3 regions of the Arthrobacter sp. P4_F11 genome follow, and region 2 is predicted to be linked to each of the others. Evidence: riboswitches for the same ligand, from Rfam matches in the RefSeq annotation. Region 2 holds a riboswitch; each other region holds the start of a gene.
The links. A riboswitch is a leader RNA that binds a small molecule or an ion and turns the genes downstream of it on or off. The one in region 2 is predicted to bind S-adenosylmethionine.
Positions count from the first base shown of each region.

Region 1 (3,578 bases), on a different contig from region 2:
GGGGCCCGTCACCGAGGGGCCGGCAGACAATCGTTCGGCCCTGGGCCGGTTGCGCCCGGCCTGACCGGGAGCCCGAGGCAGTGCAGGGCAGGGGCGGAAGCCCCTAGACCTGCTTGAGCGCCTGGCCGAGGTCTCGGATCAGGTCCTCGACGTCCTCCAGCCCCACCGAAAGCCGAACCACGCCGTCGCTGAGCCCGATCGCCGCGCGGCCTTCCGGGCCCATCGCGCGGTGCGTGGTGGTGGCCGGGTGCGTGATGAGCGTCTTGGCATCGCCCAGGTTGTTGGAGATGTCGATGATCCGCAGTGCGTCCACGAGTGCGAACGCGGCCTGCTTCGCCGTGCGGCCGGGGGAGGGCTGCAGTTCCAGGGTGAGCACGGTCCCGCCGGCCTTCATCTGCTGCACTGCGAGCGGGTACTGCGGGTGGGACGGCAGCAGCGGGTACTTTACCCAGCCGACCGCAGGCTGTCCCTCGAGCCATTCGGCCAGCCGCAGCGCGGAGGCCGAGGAATGGTTGACGCGCAGGGCCATGGTCTCCAAGCCCTTGGTGAGCACCCAGGCGTTGAACGCCGAAAGCGCCGGACCGGTGTGCCGCATGAGCTGCTTGACGGGCCCGTCGATGAATTCCTTGGTGCCCAGGATGGCCCCGCCCAGGACGCGGCCCTGGCCGTCGATGTGCTTGGTGCCGGAGTAGACCACCACGTCCGCGCCGAGGTCGCCGCAGCGCTGGAGCAGCGGGGTGGCGAAGACGTTGTCTACCACCACCGTGGCGCCGGCCGCGTGCGCCAGTTTGCTCACGGCGGCGATGTCCACGATTTCCTGCATCGGGTTCGACGGCGACTCGAAGAACACCGCCGTGGTCGGCTCGGACAGCGCGGATTGCCACTGCTCCAGGTCCGGGCCGTCCACGAAGACCGTCTCGACTCCCCAGCGCGGCAGGATTTCGTTAAGGATCACGAAGCACGAGCCGAACAGCGAGCGGGCCGCGACCACCCGGTCGCCGGCCGCCAGCAGCGCGCCCAGGGCGGTGAAGACGGCGGACATGCCGGACGCGGTCGCGAAACACGCCTCCGTTCCCTCGAGCAGCCGGAGCCGCTCCTGGAAGGTGGCGACGGAGGGGTTGCCGTAGCGGGAGTAGACGAAGCGCTCGTCCTCCCCGGTGAAGGCGCGCTCGGCGGCGGCCGCGGACTCGTAGACGAATCCTGAGTTGAGGAAGATCGGCTCGGTGGTTTCCTGGAAGCCGGTGCGGTCAAGGCCGCCACGGACAGCCTGGGTGTCGGCCGCCCAGCCGGCGGCGTCGGGATTGAAAGTCACTTAGATCTTTCCGAGGTTGGTGGGCAGGCCGCGGTTCTTCCAGCCATTGACGGTGCGTTCGCCAAAGCGGTCGGTCTCGCCTTCGAAGCCCTCAAGGACGTTGTACGAGGTGTAGCCGGCGGCCGTCGCGGCCGTCGCGGCGGCGATCGACCGGGCACCGGAACGGCAAAGGAACACCAGTTCGACGGCGGTGTCCGCCGGCGCCCGCTGCCTTAGCTGTTCCACGAAGTGCGGGTTCGGCATGCCGCCGGCGAGGTTCCACTGGATGAAGAGCGGATCGCTGCGGCTCTCGCCCGCGGCCGCGGTGTCCGGGATGCCGATGTGGGCCCATTCGCCCTCGGTCCGGACATCCACCAGGATGGCTCCGGCCTCCAGCTTGGCCCACGCCTCCTGCGGGCTGAGGTCTCCGGCGTAGCTCATGCGTGGCCCGCGAAGGCCCCGTCGGCGCCAAATTCGTCGGCGTCGAGCTCATCAACCGCATTGGCCACGGCGGCGTCCGCACTGGCAATCGCGGCCGGCAGGACCAGCGCCTGCGCCACGATCACGGTGCTTCCGTTGAAGCTGGCGGCGGGGCTTCCATGCAGCACGTAGCCCTCGGCCAGGGCGGCTGACACCCGCTCGCAAAAGGCGCGGTCATCCGCGCCGGTGAACAGCCGGTAGGCCAGCCTCTCCTCGCCGGGTGCTGAACCGGGTGTGGCTGTTGTGGGTATTGACGTCTCGGGCACGACGGATCTCCTCTTTCACGCTTGCAGCTCGAATTCTCGAATGCCGAGTATTCACCTGAGGCACCCCGCCGCGAAAGGGAGGGTTGCCGACCGGCCAGTCAGGGCTTGGCACCGGTTCTCATTACTCCCCAAAAACGTAACACCTGCGACGCCGGCCCGCACGGCCGCCGTCGTCATGTTCCGTAACCGGACCGCGGCCCGGGCGAGTAGTGGCGGGCTCCAGTTTCGGGTACAGCCCACTCGTGTCTGCCGGGACGTTTCGCCGTCTACTGGGGGGATTAGGTCCGACGCGTCGGCCGGAGCTGCAGGTGATTCGAGCAATGTGTGAATCGAGCAGTCCCGGAATCGACTCGTCTGTCCATCAACAAGCTGTCTGGGAATCGGTGGCTGGAACGGTCGGAGCCGCAGCCGCGGTCCGGCCGGTGACGGCGGAATGGAGCAATCGTGGGCCCGCGCATACTCGTTACCGGGATTACAAGCGCCGCCGGACGGGCCGTCGCGGCCCAGCTCGAAGCCCGGGGCCTCCCGTACCTCGGCACCGACGCCCGCGCCGACACCCGCCAGGCCGGGGAGGCTCCCGCCGCCGCGGTCAGGCTCCTGCCGGCTACGAACCCGGACATGGTCCTGGACCTGCGCCGGGTGGTGGACCGCGAAGCCATCAACGTCATCATTCCGACCCTCACCGTGGAGCTCCCGCTCCTGGCCGCGGCCCGCGCCGGATTCGCCCAGGACGTGCGGATCATCGTGGCCGACCCAGCCGCGGTGGCCCTCGCCAACGACCACCTGTTCACCACCTGGGCGCTGCAAGCCGCCGGCATCCCGGTGCCCCGGTTCGCGGTTCCGGGCGACCTCGCCGCCGCGCCGGCATCCCTCGCCGGCCTCAGCGGCCCCGTGGTGGTCAAGCCGCGGGTCTTCAAAGGCTCCCATGGTGTCCACCTGCTGGCCGGAACCGACTCCGTTAGCTGGAAGAACATGCCGGCGGGGCAACTGGTCCAGGAATTTATCCCGGGCGCCGACTATGTGTGCCTGGTGTTCGGCACTCCGGCACGCAACGCGATGGCGCCGGTGGCGGTGGTCCTCGAGAAGACCAGGACTCCGTATGGACGCGCCGGCAGCGACGAGGTCAGCCGCAGGGTGCCGGCGAACCAGGCAGGGGATGTGCGCAAGCTGGGCCTGGCCGCCGTCCGCACGCTCGGGCTGGCCGGGCCGGTCCAGGTCCAGATCCGCCGCCGCACCGACGGAACGCCCGTGGTGCTGGGTGTCTGCGCGACCCTGGGGGAGAACAGCACCTGGGCCCCGGAAATGCTCGACGCCGTGCTCGCAACGTTCATGCTCCCGGCGTTCAACCCGGCCTCGTTCCGCCGGTGCCCGGCAGTGCCCGCGGACGCCCTGGGGTGAGCGTTGCTATTCGATGGTCGCGAAGAGGGCGTTGAGTTCGGCAGTGAGCTGGCGCCGGAGTTCCGGGGTGCCGATTTCCTGCCCGTCGATGTGGTTCACCGGGGCCAGGAGCCGGATGCTGGAGATCAGCCAGACCGCGTCGG
Region 1 is NZ_JBFUJK010000019.1:63,703-67,280, forward strand. Features, by position in the region: gene AC1DRO_RS18575 (glutamate--cysteine ligase 2) at 1-64, shown strand, start outside; gene AC1DRO_RS18580 (O-succinylhomoserine sulfhydrylase) at 104-1,312, opposite strand; gene AC1DRO_RS18585 (rhodanese-like domain-containing protein) at 1,313-1,732, opposite strand; gene AC1DRO_RS18590 (DUF1737 domain-containing protein) at 1,729-2,037, opposite strand; SAM riboswitch class IV at 2,050-2,163, opposite strand; gene AC1DRO_RS18595 (ATP-grasp domain-containing protein) at 2,482-3,435, shown strand; gene AC1DRO_RS18600 (aminodeoxychorismate lyase) at 3,442-3,578, opposite strand, start outside.
Region 1: another riboswitch for S-adenosylmethionine. It lies ahead of AC1DRO_RS18590 (DUF1737 domain-containing protein); the one in region 2 lies ahead of metX (homoserine O-acetyltransferase MetX).

Region 2 (3,578 bases):
AGACGCCTCGCGGGTAGCGGCGGAAGACCTCGGCCACGCCGTAGCCCTTGTGGCCGGCCTCGACCTCCTTGCGGGCCTCCAGGAAGATGGGGGCGTCCTGGACTTTGGTGCGGATGTAGTAGCCGACCAGCACGATCACGGCGGAGAGCCAGAAGGCTACGCGCCAGCCCCAGCTGAGGAAGTCGGCGGAGGACAACGTGGCGGAGAGGGTGAACAGGACAGCTGTGGCCAGGAGGTTGCCCATCGGAACCGCCGACTGCGGCCAGCTTGCCCAGAAACCGCGGGACTTGCTCGGGCTGTGTTCGGCGACGAGAAGGACTGCGCCGCCCCATTCACCGCCAACGGCGAAGCCCTGGGCGAAGCGCAGGAAGACCAGCAGGGCCGGGGCCCAGTAGCCGATCTGCGCGAAGGTGGGCAGGCAGCCCATGGCGAAGGTGGCAACGCCGACAAGGATGATGCTCAGCTGGAGCAACTGCTTGCGGCCGAACTTGTCGCCGAAGTGGCCGAAGACGATGCCGCCGATCGGGCGGGCAATGAAGCCGACCGCGTAGGTGAGGAAAGCGGCGAGGATGCCGTCCAGTTCCGAACCGGTGTTCGGGAAAAACAGCTTGCCGAATACAAGGGTGGCGGCGGAGGCGTAGAGGAAAAACTCGTACCACTCAACCACGGTGCCGGCCATGGAGGCCGCCACCACCTTCTTCAGGCCGGACGTTTTGACGTCGGTTTCTTCAGCGCGCCTTGCGGCGTTTTCCGTACTCATCGTGACTCCTTCGGCGTCTCCATCGACACCCTGTGGACCATTGGACTGAGGACGCTTGTGATTTAGGGCACAGGGCGTCATTCCCCATGAGTATGGACGCTCCGGCCCTGAGCCTCAACGGCCATTAGTGCAGAGCGCATCTGCAAAAATGCACAAGCGGGCCGGCCTAGTGGCTGAAGAAGGTCTCCCGGAGCTGCCCGCTGAGCTGGCCGATTTCGGTCAGGAAGCCGTCGTGGCCGATCGGCGCTTGAATGATGTGCAGTTCCGGGCCGCCCGGCAGGGCCTCTGCCAGTTGACGGGACTGGGCCGGGAAATACAGGCGGTCCGAGTCCACGGCCGCCACCAGGAACTCCGCGGTGGCCGGGGCCAGTGCCTCCCCGAGACCTCCGCGCCCCCGGCACACATCGTGGCTCATGAGGGCTTCGGTGATCGCGATGTAGCTGTTCGCGTCGAAACGCCGGGCCAGTTTGCTGCCCTGGTGGTCCAGGTAGCTTTCCACCTGATAGCGCCCGCGTCCGGCCAGCGATCCGGCCTCCAGGGGCGTCTCGGACTCCTGGGCGTTGCGGCCAAACCGGCCGTCCAGTTCGGCCGCTGAGCGGTAGGTAATGTGCGCGATGCGGCGGGCGAGGGCGAGCCCCGCCTCGGGTTCCGGGCCGCCGTAGTAGTCCCCGCCCCTGAAGTGGGGGTCCTGGCGGATGGCCAGCGTCTGTGCCTGCGCGAAGGCAATCTGTTCGGCGGTGCTGCTGGCGCCGACGGAAATCACGGCGCAGCGCCGGACCCGGCCGGGAAACGTGACGGCCCATTCAAGGGCCCGCGCGCCGCCGAGCGAGCCGCCCAGCACCGCGTACCAGCTGCCGATGCCCAGGGCATCGGCCAGCCGCGCCTCGGCAGCGGCGGTGTCCCGCAGGGTGACCAGCGGGAACCGCGATCCCCAGGGGCGCCCGTCCGGGGCCGGGGTGGAAGGCCCGGTGGATCCGTAGCAGCCGCCCAGGATGTTGATCGAAACGACGAAATACTTGTCCGTGTCCACGGGAGCCCCGGGTCCGGCGAGCTGTTCCCACCAGCCGGGCTCCCCGCTCTCGCCGCGGGTCACGTGCGTGTCGCCGGTCAGGGCGTGTTCAATGAGCACGGCGTTGGAGGCATCCGCGTTCAGGGTCCCCCACGTCTCGTAGGCGAGCACCACATCCGGCAACGGAGTCCCGGATTCGAGCTGCAGATCACCGATCCTGACGAACTGGACAGTCCCGTCAGGGGTCCGGGATGGTTTGGTTTCGGGAACACCCGTGCGGGTGACGGCAATCGTCATGTGAGGACCTATCTTCGCACTTGCCCGCCGTCAGCTGACCGGCAGGCCAGGTCTTCACCCGGGGCACCCCGCCGCAAAAGGAGGGTTGCCGGCCAGCAAGCCGGGGCTGTCGCTGGCACTCATGACCTGGTACGAGTCTACGAAACAGGGTGCGGAAATCACGAAGATTATGACTTCCATGTGACAGCCGGACCCGTCAGCACCGCAGTTTCCCCACCTTTGACAGCCGTGACCGGCGGGTCGCGCCGAAGTGCCGGCGATTCCCGGCGTCATGCCCGCAAAGGTGGGGAAATTCCGCGTGGGCTTCGGCCTAGGCGGACTTGGCCGCGCGGAATCCGGCGTCGAGGTCCGCCAAGATGTCGTCAATGTGCTCCAGTCCCACCGAAAGCCGCACCAGCCCGGGATTCACCCCGGCGATCACCTGCTGTTCAGGCGAGAGCTGGCTGTGGGTGGTCGACGCCGGATGGATCACCAGCGACCGGACATCGCCGATGTTCGCGACGTGGGAGTGCAGTTCGAGGGCATCGACGAACCGCTTGCCGGCCTCCGCTCCCCCGGCGATGTTGAACGCCACGACGGCGCCGGTCCCCTTGGGCCCGTACTTGCGGCCGCGCTCGTACCAGGGGCTGGACGGCAGCCCGGCGTAGGCGACCGATTCGACGTCGTCCCGCCCCTCCAGCCATTGCGCCACCTTCGTGGCGTTGGCCACGTGGCGCTCGACGCGCAGGCTCAGCGTTTCGATGCCCTGGGCGATGAGGAAGGCGTTGAACGGGGACACCGCGGAGCCGAGGTCGCGCAGGAGCTGGACCCGGGCCTTGAGGATGTAGGAGAGGTTCGCGCCCAGCGCGCCGTCGGCTCCGAGGTCGCGGGCGTAGACCAGGCCGTTGTAGGTGGGGTCCGGGGTGTTGAAGCCGGGGAACCGCTCCGGGTCTTTCCCGAAGTCGAAGTTGCCGGAGTCCACGATCACGCCGGCGATTGCGGCGCCGTGCCCGCCGAGGTACTTGGTGGCGGAATGGACCACGATGTCCGCGCCCCACTCGATCGGCCGGATCAGGTAGGGGGTGGAGAGCGTGTTGTCGACCACCAGCGGGACGCCGGCCTCGTGCGCCACGCGGGAGACGCCCTCGATGTCCAGGACGTCCTGGCGGGGGTTGGAGACCACTTCGCCGAAGAACAGCTTGGTGTTGGGCTGGACGGCGTCCCGCCACTGGTCCAGGTTATCCGGGTCCGCCACGAAGGTCACGGAGATGCCGAACTTCTTCAGCGTGTGCGCGAGCAGGTTGTAGGTTCCGCCATAGAGGCTGGGGCTGGCCACCACATGGTCCCCGGCCTCGGCGATATTGAGGATGGCGAACGTCTCGGCGGCCTGGCCGGAGCTGAGCAGCAGCGCCGCGAGGCCGCCTTCCAGGCTGGCGACGCGCTGTTCGACGGCGTCCTGGGTCGGGTTGCCGATCCGGGTGTAGATGGGCGCGAGCTCGGCGAGCGCGAAGCGGTTCGCGGCGCTTTCGGCGC
Region 2 is NZ_JBFUJK010000006.1:191,666-195,243, forward strand. Features, by position in the region: gene AC1DRO_RS09110 (MFS transporter) at 1-760, opposite strand, end outside; gene metX (homoserine O-acetyltransferase MetX) at 927-2,066, opposite strand; SAM riboswitch class IV at 2,078-2,193, opposite strand; gene AC1DRO_RS09120 (bifunctional o-acetylhomoserine/o-acetylserine sulfhydrylase) at 2,377-3,578, opposite strand, start outside.

Region 3 (3,578 bases), on a different contig from region 2:
CCCGCGGATGGAAGCGCAGGAAACCAAGGAACTGGGCACCGTCTCCTAGCCGGACCAGCAACGGGGCGGCGGCGCCGTGCCGCGGCCTACCGCCCGGCGGCCCGGTTTGACGGTAGTTTGGAACCATGAGTCAACCCGCTTCGAGCTACAACGATGACCTGCGCCTTGCCCATGTACTGGCAGATTCGGTCGATTCCCAGACCATGAGCCGCTTCAAGGCGCTCGACCTTCGGATCGAGACGAAGCCCGACCTCACACCCGTCACCGATGCCGACAAGTCCGCGGAAGAGGCCATTCGCGGCCAGCTCTCCCGGTCACGTCCGCGTGACGCGGTCCTGGGCGAAGAATTTGGCAGCTCGGGCCACGGTTCCCGCCGGTGGATCATCGACCCGATCGACGGCACGAAGAACTTTGTCCGCGGCGTCCCGGTCTGGGCCACCCTGATCGCCCTCGTCGATGAGGGCGAGCCGGTGGTCGGCGTCGTCAGCGCGCCGGCACTGGGCAAGCGCTGGTGGGCCGCCAAGGGTGCAGGCGCCTACACGGGCCGCTCGCTCGCCGCCGCCACACGGTTGAAGGTATCCAACGTCTCCAATCTCGAGGACGCCTCGCTGTCCTACTCCAGCCTTGGCGGCTGGAAGGAACGCGGGAACCTGGACGAGTTCCTGGGCCTGACCGAGGAAGTGTGGCGCACCCGCGCCTACGGTGACTTCTGGTCGTACTGCCTCGTGGCCGAGGGCGCCGTGGACATCGCCTGCGAACCCGAGCTGAATCTCTACGACATGGCCGCCCTGGTGCCGATCGTGACCGAGGCCGGCGGCCGCTTCACCTCGCTCGAAGGCGAGGACGGCCCCTTCGGCGGCAACGCCCTGGCCACCAATTCGATCCTGCACTCGGAAGTGCTCAAGCGGCTCAACCCCGGACTCGACGACCTCTTCCAAGCCCACCCGAACAACTGAGCCGCGCCCGTAATAATCCGCTTCACAATCGGCGGCCGCCTTTTCCCCGGCTGCCCCGATGTCCTACGCTCGATGCAGGTCACGAGTGCCAGCGCTAAACCCCGGTTTGCTGGCCGGCAACCCTCCAGTCGCGGTGGGGTGCCCCGGGTGACGACCTGGCCGGTCCGGAACGGACCCGGCAAGCGCGGATTCCCACGGTGTGGGGTCCTGTTCGAGTGAGGTCCCATGACAACTGCCATTTTCCCCGTTGCCCCTGAATTCCATGCACGGCTTGCCCTCGCGGCCCGCCCGCTGGCAGCCGTCACCGGGGCCGAAATCCAGGCCCCGCTGATCACCGGCGGCCACGCGCGCTACGCCAACCTCGACTACGGCGCCTCCGCCCCGGCCCTGTCCGTGGTCTCGGCCTACCTGAACGAAATCCTGCCGTACTACGCGAGCGTGCACCGCGGCGCCGGCTACGCATCGCAGATCAGCACCTCCGTCTACGAGAACGCCCGGGACATCGTGCGGGACTTCGTGGGCGGCCGGCCCGACGATTCCGTGATCTTCACGCGCAACACCACCGATTCCCTGAACCTGCTGGCCGGCTGCCTGCCGCTGCGCGACGGGCGGCCCGCGGGCGAGGTCCTCTACCTCGACATCGAACACCACGCCAACCTCCTGCCCTGGCAGAATGTCCCGCACCGCAGCGTCGTGGCCGCCGCCACCCTCGCGGCCACCGTGGACCGCCTGCGCGACGAACTCGCCCGCGGCGGCGTCAGCCTGCTGGCCGTCACCGGCGCCTCCAACGTCACCGGGGAGATCCTCCCGATCCGGACCCTGGCCGCACTGGCGCACGAATACGGCGCCAGGATCGTTGTCGACGCCGCGCAGCTCGCCCCGCACCGGCGGATCAATATCGCCGCGGACGACGTCGATTACCTCGCCTTCTCGGGACACAAGCTGTACGCCCCGTTCGGCGCCGGCGTGCTGGTGGGGCGGACAGACTGGCTCGACGCCGGCACCCCGCACCTGGCCGGCGGCGGCGCGGTCCGCGATGCCCGGCTCGACTCCGTCAGCTGGACCACGGGACCTGCCCGGCACGAGGGCGGCTCGCCGAACGTCCTCGGCGCGGCGGCCCTCGCCCGCGCCACCCAGGTCATTGCGGCCCTGGACCCGGAGCAGTGGCAGGCCCACGAGGACGCCATCCGGTCCTTCCTCGTCGAGGGCCTCCAGGGCATCGAAGGAGTAACCGTGCACCGGATCTTTGCCGATTCGGTTTCTGATTCTTCCTCCGCTTCTTCCACTGGAGGCGATCAGCCGGACACCGGCACGATCGGCGTCGTGAACTTTTCCGTGGAAGGCTACGACGCCGGACTGGTGGCCGCCTACCTGTCGGCCGAACACGGCATTGGCCTGCGCGACGGCCGCTTCTGCGCCCACCCGCTGCTCAAGCGGCTCGGCCTGCCCGCCGGCTCCCTGCGGGCCAGCTTCGGCCTCGGCTCACGGCTGGAGGACGCCGAACGCCTGCTGGCCGGCCTGCAGCAGCTGCGGCAGAACGGACTCGGCTGGGATTACGTGGTGGACGCCGGCCGCTGGGTGCCGGCCAACGATACCCGCAGCTACCCCCACTGGGCTCCGAACACCCCGGGCACGGCCGGCGCTGCGCCCTGCACCCTCGACTAGCGCAGGATCAGGGCCCGGCGCGGGTGCGGTAAATTCGAAAGGTATCTGAAACCAGCAGGACCTTCCAGAAGGAGATCGCACGTGGCAAGCGCCGGACCCAGGCTCCACAGCGGACCGAAGCTGCACAGCGAGCGGCGCCAGGAACTCGGACAAAGCTTCCAGGACGGCGGCGAACACTACGAACGCGTCCGCCCCGGCTATCCGCAGGAGTCGGCCGACTGGCTGGTTCCGGCGGGAGCCAGGGACGCCGCGGACATTGGCGCGGGCACCGGGAAGTTCACTTCCCTTTTGGCAGAACGCGGACTGGGCACGGTGGCCGTGGACCCCTCTGCCGACATGCTTGAGCAGTTGCGCCGGACCCTGCCGGACGTCACCGCCATCGAGGGCAGCGCCGAGGACACCGGTCTCGAGCCGGAGTCCTTTGACCTGGTCACGGTTGCCCAGGCGTGGCACTGGTGCGACCCGGGCCCGGCCAGCGCCGAGATTGCCCGGATCCTGCGGCCGCGCGGCGTGCTGGGCCTGATCTGGAACCAGCTGGACACCAGCGTGCCCTGGGTGCACCGGCTCTCCCGGATCATGCACGCCGGGGACGTCCACAAGCCACACTTCCGTCCGGCCGTGGGCCCCGAGTTCACCGGGCTGGAGAGCCACCTGACGCGCTGGGAGGATTCCGTCACGACGGAGGACATCCAGGAGCTCGCCAAGTCCCGCAGCTACTATCTCGCGGCATCGGCCTCCACCCGGACCAAGGTCACAGCCAACCTTGCCTGGTACCTGAACGAGCATCTGGGGCACACCCCGGGCGAGGTGCTCCGGCTGCCCTACCTGACCCAGACGTGGCGGGCCTTCCGGGCCTGATGCACGCTCACCCCGGATGCCCCCGGATTGCACGCAGCGCCCGCCGGGCTTATTGTTTCGGTATGCCTAATAATTTCTTATAGGCACACGAAACTTTGA
Region 3 is NZ_JBFUJK010000010.1:22,314-25,891, forward strand. Features, by position in the region: gene rsgA (ribosome small subunit-dependent GTPase A) at 1-49, shown strand, start outside; gene hisN (histidinol-phosphatase) at 126-956, shown strand; SAM riboswitch class IV at 1,034-1,147, shown strand; gene AC1DRO_RS12535 (aminotransferase class V-fold PLP-dependent enzyme) at 1,182-2,621, shown strand; gene AC1DRO_RS12540 (class I SAM-dependent methyltransferase) at 2,703-3,479, shown strand.
Region 3: another riboswitch for S-adenosylmethionine. It lies ahead of AC1DRO_RS12535 (aminotransferase class V-fold PLP-dependent enzyme); the one in region 2 lies ahead of metX (homoserine O-acetyltransferase MetX).